Regions from separate parts of the Secundilactobacillus paracollinoides genome, predicted to be linked through region 3. Evidence: riboswitches for the same ligand, from Rfam matches in the RefSeq annotation. Region 3 holds a riboswitch; each other region holds the start of a gene.
What was found. A riboswitch is a leader RNA that binds a small molecule or an ion and turns the genes downstream of it on or off. The one in region 3 is predicted to bind thiamine pyrophosphate.

Region 1: another riboswitch for thiamine pyrophosphate. It lies ahead of tenA (thiaminase II); the one in region 3 lies ahead of cytX (putative hydroxymethylpyrimidine transporter CytX).
Region 2: another riboswitch for thiamine pyrophosphate. It lies ahead of AYR61_RS02660 (acetylornithine deacetylase); the one in region 3 lies ahead of cytX (putative hydroxymethylpyrimidine transporter CytX).

What each region holds. Positions count from the first base shown of each region.
Region 1 is NZ_CP014912.1:1,504,915-1,510,986, forward strand. Features, by position in the region: gene tkt (transketolase) at 1-239, opposite strand, end outside; gene AYR61_RS06300 (MIP/aquaporin family protein) at 1,334-2,041, shown strand; gene AYR61_RS06305 (glucose 1-dehydrogenase) at 2,125-2,892, shown strand; TPP riboswitch at 2,954-3,049, shown strand; gene tenA (thiaminase II) at 3,131-3,790, shown strand; gene AYR61_RS06315 (GNAT family N-acetyltransferase) at 4,346-4,834, shown strand; gene AYR61_RS06320 (vitamin B12 independent methionine synthase) at 5,309-6,072, shown strand, end outside.
Region 2 is NZ_CP014912.1:650,714-656,785, reverse strand. Features, by position in the region: gene thiE (thiamine phosphate synthase) at 125-754, shown strand; TPP riboswitch at 796-896, shown strand; gene AYR61_RS02660 (acetylornithine deacetylase) at 986-2,284, shown strand; gene AYR61_RS02655 (ECF transporter S component) at 2,286-2,837, shown strand; gene AYR61_RS02650 (alpha/beta hydrolase) at 2,879-3,817, opposite strand; gene AYR61_RS02645 (MFS transporter) at 3,819-5,042, opposite strand; gene AYR61_RS02640 (AraC family transcriptional regulator) at 5,150-5,977, opposite strand.
Region 3 is NZ_CP014912.1:1,344,429-1,350,500, reverse strand. Features, by position in the region: gene AYR61_RS05710 (MarR family winged helix-turn-helix transcriptional regulator) at 1-88, shown strand, start outside; gene AYR61_RS05705 (GNAT family N-acetyltransferase) at 378-821, shown strand; partial or broken gene thiW (energy coupling factor transporter S component ThiW) at 862-1,312, opposite strand; gene cytX (putative hydroxymethylpyrimidine transporter CytX) at 1,334-2,515, opposite strand; TPP riboswitch at 2,616-2,717, opposite strand; gene AYR61_RS05690 (metal ABC transporter solute-binding protein) at 3,158-4,075, opposite strand; gene rpsN (30S ribosomal protein S14) at 4,460-4,729, shown strand; gene AYR61_RS05680 (ABC transporter ATP-binding protein) at 5,070-5,852, opposite strand; gene AYR61_RS05675 (FecCD family ABC transporter permease) at 5,833-6,072, opposite strand, start outside.

The DNA of each region.
Region 1 (6,072 bases), 160 kb from region 3:
AGGTGCAGCAGGCTGTAAAGCAATGCAGAACCATGGCCGGCTGAAAGCACAAACCGGTCGCGGTTGACCCACTTTTGGTCAGTGGGGTTAATGTTTAAATGTTTTGTCCATAATGTGTAGGCCATTGGGGCAACGCCTAATGGGAGCCCCGGGTGACCTGAATTGGCCTTTTCAATCATATCAACGCTCAAAAAACGTAAGGCGTTGATTGATCTTTGGTCTAGGCTAGTATTTTGCATGTAATCACGCTCCTATGTCCAGAAAATATACGGTATTATTGACAGACTGTCAACTCAACTGACTGAAATGGTATACCTGAAAATTTTGACATTTTCAAGTGTTCTGATCCAGTTAAACGAGTTATGAAAACAACGCATGAAAGGGAATAAAGCGCTGTCTTCAAAATGTGGTCTGGTATTCTTCTGAAAGGCATAGGTCATGCGACAAAAGTCTGAAACAAATTTCATTTCTGATTTATTTTTAAACCATCAATGACGGGAAAGTTCATTGATATTTTCAAGTAAAAATTGAATGAAAGCTGGCAACACGCGGACAGTGGGAATACTGTCCTGGGAATGCAACGCGTTACTTTCAGTCGCTTTCATAGTTCTTACATGGAATTAAAACAATTTAATGAAATTATTTGTAAAGTTTAATTGTACTATACTCGATTCGGTCCCAAAAAGCGAGGAAGTTAGCTGAATTAATTAGAATATTTTCTTATTTTCTCATTATTGAGCTTGGTAGTTATCAGTGTTAAATGAGCTGATTTGCTTGCTGAATTCGTTGCATTGCGTCATTTGGCACTCCACTTACATAGCGCGCATAGTCTCAATTGCCTAAGTATCGCATTATAATCACCCTCAGTTCGCAGAGAATCCGCCTTTGACTGCCAACAACTTACTGATAGCAATACTTCTAACAGAGTGTTACTTAACATAGAGAGTCCTATTATTAGTAATTACTTTGCACTGAAGGGAGTCTCGACTAACACTGTGAGACTCAATAAGTATCCTAAGGTAAGCAGTATTTCTAACCACTACGTTTTACAATTGGTATAGCTCGACAATCAAGCCGTACCTTTGCAGAATGATTTGCAAATTCAAGCAATAATGTCATTTGAAAATAACCGATAATGTCAGTAAAAGAATATACAAATGGCGATTAAGGAGTCTGAATTTCATAAACACCAGTCATAAATCTTCAAATAAGACCCAACAATAGCATTTTTATATCTCAAACTAGCAGTTTGTTGTCCTGGAACCGTTTTTATTATGATAGAATAGGCTCAGTTAATACCGAGTTAATCATAACTGAAAGATGGGTGTTGTTGATGAACGGGTTTATTGGTGAATTTTTTGGCACGATGGTCTTGATTTTGTTGGGCGCTGGGACCGGTGCCAGTATGAACTTGAACAAAACGTATGCGAAGGGGTCGAATTGGCTGTATGCCAGTCTTTCCTGGGGGATTGCGGTGACCATGGGTGTTTACGTAGCTGGCATGCTGGGCTCTCAGGGGCATCTCAATCCCGCAGTCACGATTCCCTATGCCATTTTTGGGTTGTTTCCCTGGCACGATGTGTTGCCGTATTTACTTGGCCAATTTCTCGGGGCCTTCGTGGGTGCCACGCTGGTCATGATTCAATTCTATCCACACTTTAAAGCCAGTTCAGACGAAGCCGCGGGGAACTCTGTGGGCATTTTTGCGACTCGGCCGGCCATCAAGTCACCGGTGTTTAACCTGTTGTCTGAAATCATTGCCACCTTTGCGTTTGTCTTTATTTTGCTGAACCTTGGTAACTTCACGCAGGGGCTTAAACCGCTGATTGTTGGGCTATTGATCATGGTTGTTGGTACCGGTCTTGGGACCACAACTGGCTTTGCGCTGAACCCCGCCCGTGATTGGGCACCACGGTTTGCGTATACCATTTGGCCCGTGCCACATAAGGGGAATGCCGAATGGGGCTACGCTTGGGTACCGATGTGCGGACCGCTGATCGGTGGTCTGATTGCGACCGGTCTAGAGACGCTGTTGAAGTGACATCATTGTGTGCATTTGACGTTGTATAATGGTCGTGACTTAAATCCAGCTGGCGTACGCGTCAGCAGTTAGGAAGCGATAGGATGTTTGATCAAAATAGTTTCTCACTCGCCGGCAAGGTGGCCCTTATCACAGGTGGCGCCCACGGGCTGGGGCAGTTCTACTCAATTGCGCTATCTGAATACGGCGCGGATATTTTTGTGGTCAGTGCCTCACAGCGTGGTTGGGACGAGACCAAGGAAAAGGTCGAGGCAAACGGCCAACAGGTGGCGTTTCTGCAACAGGATATTACCGATCCAGATGCGGCGGATGCCATTGTGCAGGCAGTGATTGAAAAATTTGGCCACCTCGACATTCTCGTTAATAATGCGGGGATCCAACTGCGCAACGACGTGCTCGAGTTCAAGGATGAGGATTGGCGCAAGGTTATTGATGTCAATCTCAATGGGTTATACTACCTGTCCCATGCGGCTGCCAAGGTAATGTCTGACCAGCAACACGGGAAAATCATCAACATTGGATCGATGCAGTCGTACCGCGCGGGCAAACGGATATTCCCATACGCCGCCAGTAAGCACGCTGTGATGGGGCTGACTAAAGCCTATGCGGATGCGCTCGCACCGTACCATATTCAAGTGAATGGTCTAGCACCGGGCTATATCAGCACCGACATGACCAAACCACTCCAGGAGGATCCCGTTCGCGGGCCGGAGATTGCTGCCCACATTCCATCAGGGGACTGGGGAAAACCTGAACAGCTCATGGGGCCGATGGTCTTTCTTGCCAGCGCCGCCTCCGACTATGTCACCGGCGTGATGCTGCCAGTTGATGGCGGTTACCTCCTGCGCTAGGTTGCATTAATGAATCGCTTTCATTTTACGAAACTGTGCTATACTAAAACTTGTAATTCAATAATCTAACTAGGGGCGCAATTTGCTGAGACGGTTTTTACCGAACCCTTTGAACCTGTGAGCCAACACTCGCGAAGGAAAGTTAACGGATAATCAATGATGATTAAACGACCGACCAGCCTGTTGTCTCCTGGTCGGTATTTTGTTGCCCGCTTTTTTAAAACGAGGAGGACCCACATTGACCACCTTTACAACGCAAATCCACACAGCTGCTGAACCATGCTGGCAAAAGAGCTTTGACCACCCATTTGTGCACGAGATTGGCGACGGTTCACTGCCTAACGACGTGTTCCGTTACTATTTGATTCAGGACCGCTATTATCTCAACGAATTTGGCAAGCTCCATGAAAAAATTGCTGAAAAATTAACGGACAAAGAAGACGTCGACTTTCTAATGGCTGGCGCTCAGGGTCTCAAGGACGGCGAAATCGCTGTCCGAGAAGGCTTCTTTGACCGGTTGGGCATCACGCCGGATGAGATCGCCCACACACCGATGGCTCCAACCGCTTATAACTACGTGAACCATATGTACTCAGAATTAGACCGAGGAACACCGGGCCGTGCCATTGCGGGATTGTTGCCATGCTACTGGCTGTACAACGAAATTGGCCAACGCTTGATAGCGGCCGGCTCACCCGTTGAGCTGTACGAACGTTGGATCGAAACGTATGACAGCGACGACTATACCGATAGTGTGAACACGATGATCCAGTTGACCAACAAGACGGCTGACAATGCGGATGACACGGAGCGCGCGCAGATGCAGGATTCGTTTGTGCGGAGTAGTGCCTATGAATTGGCGTTTTGGCAGATGGCGATGGATAAACAGGCGTGGTGAGCGTGGAGAAAAACGGTTTGAGGGCGGCGCCTAAGCGACTCTGACAGAAATGCCCGAACCTGGCATTTTTGTCAGAGTCGCTTAGGCAGTAGCCCTCAGTTTTTCGGAACGCGTTATGGCACGGCTGCCAAGAAAGAGAAAATGAGCGTGGAACAAGGCGGTTAAGGGGCGGAGTGTAACGAACTCGGGCAGAAAAGTCTGGGCCTGACTTTTTTGCCCGAGTTCGTTACACAGTAGCCCCTTGCCTTGTGGAACGCGTTACGGCACGGCTGCCAAGAAAGAGAAAATGAGCGTGGAACGAACCGGTTAAAGACTGGAGCAGAAGCGGACTCTGTTATAAAATCCCGGGCTTGGATTTTGTAACAGAGTCCGCTTCTGTGCAAGTCTTTGGTTTGTGGAACGCGTTACGGCACTGCTGCCAAGAAAGCCCTAAACACAAGTAAACTAATGACATGTACACCACTAGCAAAAAACTAAAAAGCTAAATCCCACCTTGTAACCCATCACCAACCCATCTATAATCGCCTTTAAACCATAGCAAAGTGAGACGATCCAATGAAAATTCAAAACATAACGGCCAACAACGACGCCGAAATGGCAGCGATTCTCCGCACTGACCTTGAAGATCTTAACCTGAACTTACCCGGAACAGCCTACTTTGACCCGTTCGTTGACCATTTGAGTGCTTGGTACGACAAAACGCCCAATGCGACTTACTACGTTGCTATCAGCGATGACCAGCACGTGATGGGCGGTTGCGGCGTGGGACCGATCGCGCCTGAAGATGGTATCGCAGAGTTGCAAAAGCTGTATGTATCGCCCGATTACCGGCGCCAGGGTGTGGCAAAGTCACTCATTCCAGAGTGTTTTGCGTACGCTAAAGCACACTATGACTATCTGTATCTCGAAACGTTTCACCAGATGATTGCCGCGAATACCCTTTATCAATCATTAGGGTTTGACCAGTTGACGAAGCCATTACCGCAGTCAGAACATGGCGCTTGCGATACTTGGTATTTGATGGCTTTAGGAGAGCACAAATAAGAATTCACTTTGGTATTCATTTTCTGGAGTGGTTCCAGAAAGATGGTTATCGTTCGTTCACCACACAATGTTAGCGCAGTGAAGCGATGTAACAGGATTATTTGAATCTGAAATCTAGTTTTGATCGTCACTCTTGACAAAATTAAAATTATCGCCTATATTTGTCATTAAATTTTAATTCGCTAATAACTTTGAAGAGAAGAGACCAAGTTGCGCAGTCACAGAGAACTCCGGTAGGTGAAAGGGAGGGCCTGCAACGCTTGCGAGAATGAGCTCTGAGTAGTTGATCACCGGTTCAAGCTGGTGGCTCGGTGGCAGCCGTTAAAATGTCGGTAAGCAATTACCGGTAAGGTGTTTATACTCATAAACACGAACTTGGGTGGTACCGCGACCTTCTCGCCCCTTGTCATTTCGATGGCAAGGGGTCTTTTTATTGGCAAATTTATCGAAAACAATTTCTGGAGGAAAACAAACATGACTGAATCGACTTTAACTAAATTTCCATACCGTTTTGACGTAGTGGGCAGCTTATTGCGCCCAGCTGACTTAAAGCAAGCACATAAGGATCTAGCAGAAGGTAAAATTACCGCTGCTGACCTGCAAAAAATCCAACGCGACGAAACCAAACGCGTGGTTGAAGAACAAGCCAACCTTGGTTTGAAGGCCGTTACTGACGGTGAATTCAACCGTTCATGGTGGCACTTGGACTTTCTTTGGAGCCTGACCGGCGTTGACAAGTACGATTACCACCAGAGCTACAAGTTCAAGGGCGACACCACCCGGACAGACAACGTTGAGCTGACTGGCAAAGTGGCCGTTAACCTGGACCACCCATTCTTCGAAAGTTTTAAGTATTTACAATCAATCGTACCAGAAGGCGTCCTGGTCAAGCAGACCATTCCATCACCAACAATGTTATTCCGTGACAACCGGAGTGATAACTGGTCTAAGTTCTACGACAGTTGGGACGAATATTTGACTGATTTGTCAAACGCCTACCGCGACACGATCCTGCACTTCTACGAATTAGGCGACCGATACATCCAATTAGACGACACCACCTGGGCCTTCCTGATCAGCAAGTTGAACGAAACCGCTGACCAGCCTGAAGAACATGCCAAGTACGTGAAATTAGCTGAAGACAGCGTGAAGGTAATCAACGGTGCCATCCGGGACTTGCCAGACGATTTAACTGTTACCACCCACATTTGTCGTGGTAACTTCAAGTCAACCTACCT
Region 2 (6,072 bases), 690 kb from region 3:
TTTTTTTGCTCTGATGAAGCAATTTAATTTTGGCGCTCGGTGAGGGTGAGTCTGACTATACAAGCGAGAAATTGTTCGTTAGAATGCGAGTGCAATACTATTTTTGAGTCGGGAGGATGGTTTCATGACCCTAACAAACAGACCGTTATACCTTGTAACTGACCGAACCGGATTAACGGATGACACCTTTTTTGAACGGTTAGAACTTGCTTGCCAGGCTGGGGTTGACCTCGTTCAACTACGGGAGAAGACGTTGGCCAGTGGTGACTATTTCCGATTGGCACAACGCGTCAAGATGATTACTGACCGCTACGACCTGCCATTACTGATCGATGACCGGTTGGACATTGCCCAGGCGGTGGACGCTGCCGGCGTTCACGTTGGTCAAAGTGATCTGCCAGTGGCGGTCGTTCGCCAAATTTTGGGACCGGATAAACTCATCGGTGCCACTACCAAAACGATTGCGCAAGCTGACCGGGCAGTGCGTGAGGGCGCGGATTATCTGGGCGTCGGTGCTATTTTTCCAACGACGACCCACGTTAAGACGGTGCGTACCAGCGTCGATACGTTGGCAGAGATTAAAGCGCGGGTGCCGATTCCAGTCTATGCGATCGGTGGGTTGAAGGCCAGCAATGTGGCGGCAGTTCAGCCCGCTCACGTGGATGGCGTCGCAGTTGTTTCGGCCATTATGCAAGCGGAGGATACGATTGCTGCAACAGAGGCACTGCGGACAGCTGTCCTGAAAGTATTGTGAGGTTTCACTTGTAATTCGCCAACACTTATGGCATGATTTGAATCAAAAGCGAGGGGAGCCCCATGTGGGCTGAGACGGTTAACGACCGGACCCTTTGAACCTGAGAGTTAGAACTCGCGTAGGGACGGCTATGAGACATGAAAACACGCGCGATTTCTAACCTCTTGACTGCTAGTTGAGAGGTTATTTTGCGTGGATCAACACGTCTGTCCCCTGAGGAACACAGAAAGGATGAGCAGTTTGGCAAAAGCGACAGAACAGGCACTGCTGCAGGCGCTTGAAGATCACCAGGATGACTTGTTTGAAAAATTAGGACAATTAGTTGCGTTCAAAACAGTGTCGCCAACGGCACGGAATACCACACCGTTACAAGAGATGATTACGACACAACTGGAAACGGCGGGGTTTGACGTCAAGACGCAGCCTTTCTATGACACGGATACGCTGGTGTCCGCGACCCTTCATGGTACTGATGCGAAGGCACACAACAGTCTGTTACTTAATGGCCATGTTGATGTGGCCACGATAGCTGACCAGGACTGGCAGACCGACCCGTTTACCATGCAACGCAACGGTGACTTGGTGATTGGCCGCGGTGTGAGTGATATGAAGGGCGCCATGGCCTGTTTTCTGTACTTGTTCGACCAGCTGAAGGCCCTTGGTGTGCAGTTGCCGGGTGATTTGAAATTCCAATCTGTCGTGGGTGAAGAGGCCGGTGAAGTTGGGACCAAACGGTTGCTGGAACAAGGAGAGACGGTGGATTTTGCGTTGGTTGGCGACACAAGTGATCTGCAGTTGCAGGGACAGGGTGGCGTTATTACTGGCTGGGTCACGCTCAAGAGTCAAAAAACCTATCATGACGGTAACCGCGTCAACATGGTGGCGGCTGGTGGCGGATTAAAGGCTGCTAGTATGGTCGAAAAAATGGTTGTGGTCATTCAAGCGTTGCAAACGCTGGAACACTATTGGGCGGTTACGAAGTCTTATCCGGGGTTTCCTGCGGGGACGGATACGATTAATCCGTCGTATATTGAGGGTGGAATTCACCCAGCATTTGTGGCGGATGAGGTGAGACTCTGGATCACTGTGCACTTTTATCCCGATGAAAATGTTGATGATATCACCGCTGAAGTGGAACAGCAGGTTCTTGCAGCGGCGACGGCTGATCCGTGGTTACGTGATAATTTGCCAACATTTGAATGGGGCGGTGAATCGATGCTCGTTGATAAGGGCGAGGTCTTTCCGTCGCTTGAATTGGATGAGGATTCGGCGGCTATTCAGTTGTTAGAAGTAACTCATGAGTCACAGATTGGTGAGGCACCAACTGTGACCATGTCAACGTCTGTCGCGGATGGTGGTTGGTTTGACTACTTCGGCATTCCGTGTGTGATATACGGACCAGGTACTATGTCACAGGCACATACCAACGATGAACAAGCCAGCTTTACCCAGTTATTAACCTACACAAAGATCATTGCCCGCTTTGTTTGGCAATGGTGTCACGCTGAGAAACCAGCGAAGGAGAATTAACATGCAAAAGAAAAAATTTCACCTACAGGATATTATTTTAATTGCCGTGATGGCCATCGTTTTTGGTGCCATTTTTGTTGGGACAGATTATTTGTACAACGCACTGTATATTGTGATTGGCCCATTTGCGAACGAAGTGTTGTTTGGGCTGTGGATCATGGCTGGACCTCTTGCTATTTTTATGACGCGGATTCCTGGTGCGGCCATTGTCGGCGAAGTGTTGGGCGCTGCCGCAGAAGTGATTTTCGGTGGCACCTTTGGTATCGCAGCGTTGCTTTCAGGTATTGTTCAAGGTATCGGGAGTGAAGTTGGGTTTACCATCTGGCGGTACAAACGCTGGGACTGGGTCAGTCTGCTCACTTCTTCCGTGACAACGACTGTCGTGGCGTTTGCGTATGAAGTATTTAAACTGGGTTATATTCATTATTCGCTGCCGATGATTGCCGCGTTGTTTACAGTGCGGTTGATTTCCGTCATTTTCTTCGGCACGGTGCTGGTGCACAGCATTTACAGCCTGTTGGCACGATCGCGCGTATTGAAATTTAATCGATAATAAAAAGGGCTTTGACTGGATCGGTCAAAGTCCTTTGTGTGCTAGTTTAAAGCATTTTTGATGAAGTCAAATGTAATTTGTAGCACATCTGGCGTAAAGAACGCATCAGATCCGTGGTCGCTTTGGTCGATCTTATAGAACGAGACATTCTGATGGTGTGCCTTGAGTGCCTGATACAATAAGACGCTTTGCTGAAATGGGACAAGCCGATCCTTATTCCCGTGCATGATTAAAAACGGCGGCAGTTTTTCGTCACCCACATAGGTGATGGGATTTCCCTTTTGAACAAGGTCGGGGACGTCATAAATGTGGTTGGTGCCGAAAAACTCACCTTCGAGACTATGCGCGGTGATGTGGTCTTGAGTCGAGGGTACTTTGTTCATTTTGCTGATGTCATTCGGACCATAAAAATCGATACATGCCTTATAATTCAGCGGTTGTTCAAGAACATCTTCGTCATTGAATTCTTGCAGGTTTGCGGTCACGACGGCCGTAGAAACAGTGTGGCCGCCGGAGGAATCTCCCCAAGCAAGATAGCGGTTAGCGTCTACGTGGTATTCGCTGGCATGACGTAACATAAAGCGCGTGGCCGTTTTCAAGTCTTTGATCTGTGCAGGAAAGGGGCTTTCTGGCGCCCATCGATATTCAACCATAGCAACCACGAATCCCTGGCTGGCGACGTGAATCATGTGTGCCATGTGATTGCCAAGTTGCTGCTTGTGAAAAGCTGACCCTTGAACCCACATGATGAGTGGGTACCGGTGAGGACTGTTTTCTGCCTCTGCTGGTGTAATGATGTGCAAATGTAGGGTCAAACCATTTTTAACTGCGTAAGGAATGTTGAGTTCAACGTGTGGATAACTTGGTGTAAGAGACACTTTTAAAGTCTTCATACCTTCTGGGACATCAGTGGCTTCTGGAAACTCACTATAACTGTAGTTTTTTGGTGAAATGTATTGAGTCATATCTCGCTCTGTCATATCAATCTGTTCCTTTCAAAATGCTTTTTTGTTTTTTCGTATCAGTAAAGTATTCATATATAAGTCCGAGAACTAAGATAAGTGAAAATGCGCTCGCAAAATTAAATGCAAATTGACTGGTATTGTTACCGAATACGTTAGCAAGAAAACTATAAACATAAGGGGCAATGAAATTAGCTAGTGAAGCAGCGGCCGTTGTTGCTGAGGTTGCATAGGCCGAATTGGCTGCAGTGGTATGTTTGTTCACAGCTGCAAACATGTAAGGCATGAAAAGTCCAAATCCTGCGCCGGTTAGCATCATTGCGATGTAATAGACAACTACGCCATGCGTAGTAGCAATTATCAAATTTCCCATAAAAAATAGTACCGCAGCAATAATACCGCCAAAACGTTTAGCAAATTTTATATAAAATCCAAACAAAAGACCGGTAATTAGACCAAGGACTGAATAAGCAACCATCATGTTGGCAGCACCTGTGGCTGTAGCAATGTGTTCTTCAACTACCGCTAAGTTGAAATCAATATTAACGCCACCTTGACCTAAGTTAAAAAAGAAAGTTAAAAGTACCCATACAATCACATCTTTTCCAAGATGCCTACTCGTACCATTGCTTGAATTTTCTGAATTATCAATACGCTGATTTTCGCCTTCGCCGGCTAATTTTTTTGGTAAGAAATGAAGAGTTAAGACGAATACGACTAGACCTAATAGATATATCAAGAATGCTGACCGCCAGTTGATCGTAATGAGTAGGCCAATTGCGAAGGTCAGAACTGTACCTGAAATTCCGATAACAGCACTTTGAATTCCCATTAAGGTATTTCGTACTTCACCAGTATAAAGATCAGCAATCATGCTTGTCCCGATAGGTTGAATTAAACCTAAACTAAGCCCTAGAAAAACTCTGCTGGCTAAAATAATTGGAAAATTATTTAATACCATTGGCAGTAGACCGCTAATTGTCCAAAGCAACGCGCCAAAAAGAATGACATTTCGTTTGCCGATTTTTGTTGCAAGAAAAGCTGCCGCAATTAAGGCGATGAACTGTGGTAAGGCAGTGATTGAAAAAAAAGACTGCAAGGTGGCTTTAGACACCGACGGAAAGGCTTGACGGAGACTTGGTAACAGAGCCGATGTTGCGCTGGCGCCGGTGATTAAAAATGTTGAAGATAATAACGCGATTTTAAAAGATAGGGAATCGCGATTGTCGGACGTTTGATTCATGATGGTGCCCCCATTTCGTAAGATGTAAACGCATTTCACAAATTAATATTAAAGCGCTTTCAAATACGACATTAAGCAATATTCTGCTGAGATTGGGGTGAATCCTGCTATTGATGGGTCAGCCGATACTGGTTTGGGGACTGAGAAAAGTGATGCTTAAACGCCACATTAAGCGCTTTGACGTTAGGAAAACCAGTCGTAAATGCAATGGCCTCCAGACTGTCTGAGGTTGTTAATAACTGTTTTTCTGCTGCTAATAGACGCCGACTTGTGACGTACACTAATGGCGATTGATTCAGATATTTTTGGAACAAATGCGCAAAGTAGCTGGCAGATAAGTTGGCAATTCCTGCCAATTTTTCCACGGTGATCTTTTCTTGATAGTGGCGGTCGATCCACGTGATGACTGGGGAGAGATGATCCATTTGTGCGGAGTAATGGGGTGTTCTTTTAGTGGCATCGGCCTGAGAATAGTGAGTAACAAGGTCACTCAAGATAAGATAGACTAAACCAATCTGCTCTGCCTGCGTGCCAGTAGTTGCCGGGTGGCGGGTCGTCTGATATAAGGTGTTAAAATAGCCTTGGAGCTGAGTATCATTTGGAATACGATTCTGGATGTGGGTTTCAATCGCGATATTACTGGCAGTCAGGATATCGTTTGGCAACATCACGGTCAGCGCGACTCGTTTATGGTCTGTGGGTAAGTCCAGACGGTGCACCTCGTACGGATTGATGACGACAACTTCACCTTTTGATTGGTCAAAGTGCTGACCGTTGACGGTGAAATTTGTGTTTTCACCAGTGATCACATAGGCGATTTCAAATGAGTGATGCCAGTGACTTAGGACACGGTGTGCAACGCCATTATCGTGAATGAGCAGGCGAAATGGCAGGTGTCGATTGGGCGTGATCGTTTCGTAGAAAATATCAGTCATGAGAATGCCTTTCGTTAGTATAAATAGTGCCATTTTTGCTGGCTTAGTGTATGCTTATTCTAATTGAATTCTAATAGGATTTGTTACAGCTACCA
Region 3 (6,072 bases):
GACCGGTATCAGTGAAGCCGACCGGCAGAAATTACTTGAACTGACGAACCAGATGGCACAGAATGTTGGGGCTGATTGGACGCTGTAGCGTAGTGGAGCCGGTCGGCATTGCAGGTTGTGGTGTCGGTATTAGTTAGCGACCGTTTTGGGGTCGGCTACTAATACGGGAGACATAGGAAATCCTTGAATTTCTGAAAGGAAATTCAATAGCTCCGAAGCGACCCCACCTCAGCCTGCAGGGCCGACCGGCGGAACGAAGCGGCATACAAGATTTATATAAATCATCTAATTCTACACGTTACAAATAGTTTTAGTTGCATTTACCACAAAATAGTTTTATACTCGATGCATTCATTTAATTCATGGGAGGAATGCGTATGCTTCTTATCAAACAAACTGATGAACTGACACCCCAACAACTGATTACCATCCTTAAAGCCCGTGTTGCGGTCTTCGTGGTCGAGCAAAACTGTTCCTATCAGGAAGTGGACGATGATGATTTCGACGACCTGCACGTGGCCCTTTTTAACGATAATGGCGACCTACAAGCCTACACCCGAGTCATGAATAGAGACACCGAAGTAAATTTCGGTCGGGTACTGGTTGTTGACCAATTTCGGAAAGATGGCCTTGGCAGAAAAATCGTCCAAGAAACGCTGGACGTGATTGCACAACGTTTCCCGAATAAGCCGATCAAGATTCAAGCGCAGGCATACCTACAAGAATTCTATGAATCATTTGGGTTTGAACCTAAATCTGATGTTTATCTTGAAGATGATATTCCACACTTAGATATGGTATTAATGCCAAAACAAAACTAAAAGCGATGTCCACCGGGTTACTGGTGACCATCGCTTTTTTTCATTTCAATCGATCCATTTGCGGTTTGATCACCGTCGCCCACATGCTTTTCAGCACAACGTAGGCAACAATCACGCCAACCAAAGCACTCAAGAAAAAGCTCGGGACAAACACCCAAAGTGCGCCCTTCGTTCCCAGAAATAGCGCAGCAATCGGGTAAGCCACAAAGGCGCCAATAATGCCTGTGCCAATGAGTTCACCAAGCACCGAACATGCTGCCGGGAAACGCCAGAATTGTACCCGTTCCCATCAAGTTGCGGATCAAGGACGTTAAAAACGCTTGCGTGGTTGCCAACCATGGCCCGAGTAACACGCCTGAAACCACATTGATCAAATGTTGCATTGGTGCCACCTTGGCAACACCGACCGTAAATTCAAATAAACTGCCACCAATAACGCCCAGTGCCACCAGCACCGACGTCATGGCGAGATAGTAAACGCGTTTTGTCATGAGACCAAATAACCCCTTTGTCTAGTCCAGCAATGGGTATTTCCTAGCCACCAGACCAGTCAGGTAGACGCCGACACCCAAAATAAGCGCCAGGAAGAACGTTGTCCCCAAAAAGAAGTCCAGTTTCTGCAGCCAGGAATAGCCCACCACACCAATTAACCACCAAACAAAGTTCAACCATACGGCTAGCCGTGCGTGCATGAAGAACACACTGACGAAGAGGATCGCAAACAACGGCGCAAAAACGGCCCCAATCGCGTACAGAAAGTTTTCGTAGTACGCCATAGAAACGCCCAGCGCAATCACCAAACCAAGCACAGTAACGATGATAGTAATCACATTAACGCGCTTGGCTTTGACCAAATTAGCAATGTTCGTTGCTGCCGAATAGGCGTCCATGAATGTTGTTGTGACCGTTGAAAACACAATGATAAACAGCGCAATCAACCCCAGTTTTGTTTGCGACAGAGCCACTGTAAAATTGGATTCACCGGTTAAAATAACGGTGAACATCCCCAACGCAAACATGCCGAAACTGGCCACAAAGTAGCCGCTGACACTGGCCAAACTGGCCTGAAACGTTTTGTCAGTATGCTGCGTGTAGTCACCGATCAGCGGCAGCCACGACAGCGCCATGGTCACACTCAAATCAACAGCCGACCCGAAACTCATGGGTGCCAAATTGGACGCAGTGTGTCCGCCGCTATGGGCAATGATCGTCCATAGGATCAGCAGCATGCCAACGGCTAACAGAATAACGATTGCGTTGTTAATTTTGAACAGCCAGTTGTGATCCATCAGCAGCCAAACAACGATCAGAACCGCCACAATCACTGACATCACCACCGCAGACTGGTAGTGGAATAGCGTTTTAGCGATTCCGTTCATCGCCTGTTGTGCGTTGACGATCATCACCGCCGTCCAGCCCAATAGTTGAACCGCATTTAGAATCGAAAACAACCCGACGCCAGCGCTGCCAAACACTGAGCCTGTTGCTTGAATCGCCGTCTGGTCTCGCTTAGCCGACAAATAGCCAACCGGCAGCAGAAACACAAAACAGCCAATCAAATGCCCCAGCAAAATCGCCGTCAGCCCTTCCAGCCAACCCAGCGGCGCTACCAGCGTCCCCGTTACAATTTCAGCGATGGAAATCGCGGCCCCCGCCCACAACAGGAACAAACCGCTCAACTTCGTGTTACCCAAGTGAAACCCTCCTCATTTTAACTGCCATCGGACGCTTTAACCCAAAAAATCTCTCACTGAATACGGTTAACCGCAACCAGTGAGAGATCCTTATTTTACCCGATGGATGTCGACACTTTCCTTCGCAAGAATTAACTTAACAGGTTCGAAGGGATCAGAATTTCTTCTATCTCAGCCATTTCTGGCACCCCTAGTGCGTTTTCAATTTAGTTTAATTTTATCGGTTTATTTGTTTCTGTGCAAGTCTGTAAAATGATGGTGTTAAACGTCCGTTGCATTCCGCAATTTGGCACGACGCTGAAGTGGCTCGCGATGAAGCTAATTCGATTTCTGCTGTGCAGCTCTCGAATGGATCTTCATCGTCTCGCACATCAGTAACCGACCAAAGTACGGTCGCCAACTGATGTCGACACCACAGCGCCGTGCCAAATTACTACATTCCACTGACATTGAAATTACTTTTTCCACTTGTTAACTATCGAAATATAATCAAAGACTGTTTGCAGAGAAATCCGCCCTCGACTGTGCCTAGCCTATTAACAGCATTGCTTCTCATGGCGTGGTGACTGCCGGTTGTTCTCAAGTCATAATTGAATGGACTCATTTTTCATGACTATTGGTTAACCAGACACAGACATCCCGCTATTTTCCGACTTCAGTCTTCAAAATTTTCGTCAACTGCCGGTACTGACTCATCATCCACTGATCGTAATTCTTGCCAGCTGGCAATGTCTCTGTGACTTGTAACACCGGTACGTGGTTGGCCTTTGCCAGGTTCATAATATTTTTCGTTGTCTTGCTGGTGACCTGGCTGTTGTTGACAAAGAAGGCAACCTTGTGGTGTTTAATGCCCGCCTGCATTGCCGCAATAGACTTTGGCGATGGGTCACTTTCGTTTTCAATAGCCTCTTCAAATGACTTGTTTGCGACCTTAAAACCAGTTGCTTCCAACGCATAGTCGAAGACCGGTTCGCTGACGTACACGCGCTTATTCGGCAATTTTTGGGCTAATTGTTTGATGGTTGTGATCTCAGTCTGGATATTTTTCAGTGATTTAATGTAGGTCTGCGCGTTTTTCTCGAAGTAGGCTTTGTTCTTTGGCTGCGCCTTCGCAAAGGTTGCTACTAGTTGATTTGCTAGCTTCGGCATCGTTGCCGGATTATACCAGATATGCGGATTGTCGCCGTCTCTTTTACCCATTAGATCGTCGCCGACCTTGATGTTAGTCGCTTTACTATTTGCCGTCAGCTTTGTCATCCAGCTATCGTAGCCGATACCGTTTGCGACCGTCACATCCGCCGCGTGCACTTGCTTGGCCACAACCGGTGTTGGCTCATAGTCGTGGGGATCCACTGATGGTTTATTGATGATTGAATGCACCGTCCCCTTGTTGCCCAACACAGCCTTAGCCGCGCCACCATAAAAATCAGTACTCGTGACCACATCGATTTTGTGGCCGTTACTACTAGTCGACGCTTTCCCGCAACCGGTCAAAGCGGCACCAACCCCAATCAGTGCTGCTATCGCGACCAAACTACGTTCTAATCTACCTTTAAACATACCAATAACCTCCAAATGATTTTAAATAGTAATTATTACGTTTTAAAGGTTACCAAAGTCAACCAGTTTTGTAAATAGTAAATGTTACGTTTTACAAATTCGTAAGCTATTTACTTGCTTTAACAACGACTTTCAGGCATAATTCTAAACCGTAACCGTTATTCTTTTTGAATATGGTAGATTGTTCGTGATCATTTTATAGAGTGTGTAGCAAGGCGCTTTGAGGGCGGAGCGTAAGTAACTTTCGGTAGAAAATCCCGGTTTTGGATTTTGTGCCGGAAGTTACTTACGCAGGAGCCCTCAGCCTTGCGGAACACGTTTCGGCACGGTGGCCGAGAAAACCAACACCATTACCCAAACACTACATCATTAGGAGGCCAAAATTTGGCAAAGAAATCAAAAATCGCAAAGTTCCAACGGCAACAAGCACTAGTCGCAAAGTACGCTGACATCCGTCGGCAACTCAAAAAAGAGGGTAACTACGAAGCATTAGCTAAGTTACCAAAGGATTCAAGTCCAGTCCGATTGCACAACCGAGACAGAATAGACGGCCGTCCCCACGGCTATATGAGAAAGTTCGAAATGTCACGATTGAACTTCCGCAAGTATGCGCATTTAGGGCAGATTCCGGGGGTTAAGAAGGCTAGTTGGTAGTATAAGAGTGTGGAAGGGGGCGCTTTGAGGGCGGAGCGTAAGGCACTTTGACCCGAAAAGTCCGGGCCTGACTTTTTGGGTCGAAGTGCCTTACGCAGGAGCCCTCAGCCCCCTGGAACACGTTTCGGCTACGTTGCCAAAACCAGCGCAGCAACAAGCACTAAATCAACGAAAACCCACTCCAAAAAACTTGGAAGGTTCACTAAATAAAGTAAGCCCTCCGCATAAAAAGCATCAAACACTATTCCTAAATAAAAATCCCCAAACCTCCAAAGAAAAAGCGTTCCGAGCCCGGTCAAAAAAGACCATCCTCGGAACGCTTTTCGTATATATAAGTGTCCTAATCAAAATCCTGTCCAACAACCTCCGGCACTTGAATCACATACCGCCCGTAATCCGGCAGGTCCACAATCCGAACAGTCATCTCAAACACATCACTCAACAACTGCTCATTAATCACATCCTGCGGCGTCCCAGCCTGAACCAGCGCCCCATTTTTAATTAGCCAGACCGCATCACTCACCTGCAACGCCTGGTTGATATCATGCAGCACCAAGATAACGGTCATGCTCTGATCCTGTTGCAGTTGTTTGATCAACGCCATCAATTCGCCCTGATAGCGAATGTCCAAATAGGTCGTTGGTTCATCTAACAACAGATAGTTCGGTTCCTGTGCCAGGGCCATCGCGATCCATACGCGTTGCTGCTGACCACCAGAAAGTGAAGTCAGTGCCCGGTCAGCGTATGCCGTTAATTGAACCTGATCTAAAAACGGCGCTACTTCAGCATCCGTCACCGTATCCAATAACCCATGAAACGGACGTCGGCCGATCTTAACAATTTCGCGGACAGTCATGTCATCGTATGTTTGGTGTTGCTGACTCACAACCGCAATCTGAGCGGTCCGATCCTTCAAACTATAATCTGCCGACGGCTTATCAGCCAGCAAAATTTCGCCCTCACTAGGCATTAACTGACCATCCAATAAGTTTAAGAGTGTCGACTTACCCGCGCCATTTGGCCCCAAAATCGTCAAAATTTGGCCTTCTGGTACTTGGGCAGTGAAGTCTTTTACCAGCGGGTGATCCGGAGTATACGCAAAACTAACGTGTTTCAGTTCCACGGCCAAGACCCCCTTTCAAGACAAGCCAAATCAGGAATGGGCCACCAATGACAGTCATTAATGTGGCCACAGGCAGTTCACTCGGTAAAATAATCAGCCGACCAACCGTATCACAGATCAAGAGTAACCAAGCCCCACTCAGTAACGAAAATGGAATCAACGTCTGATAATCATGCCCAACCAGTTTTCGCGCCACGTTGGGCACAATGATGCCGACAAA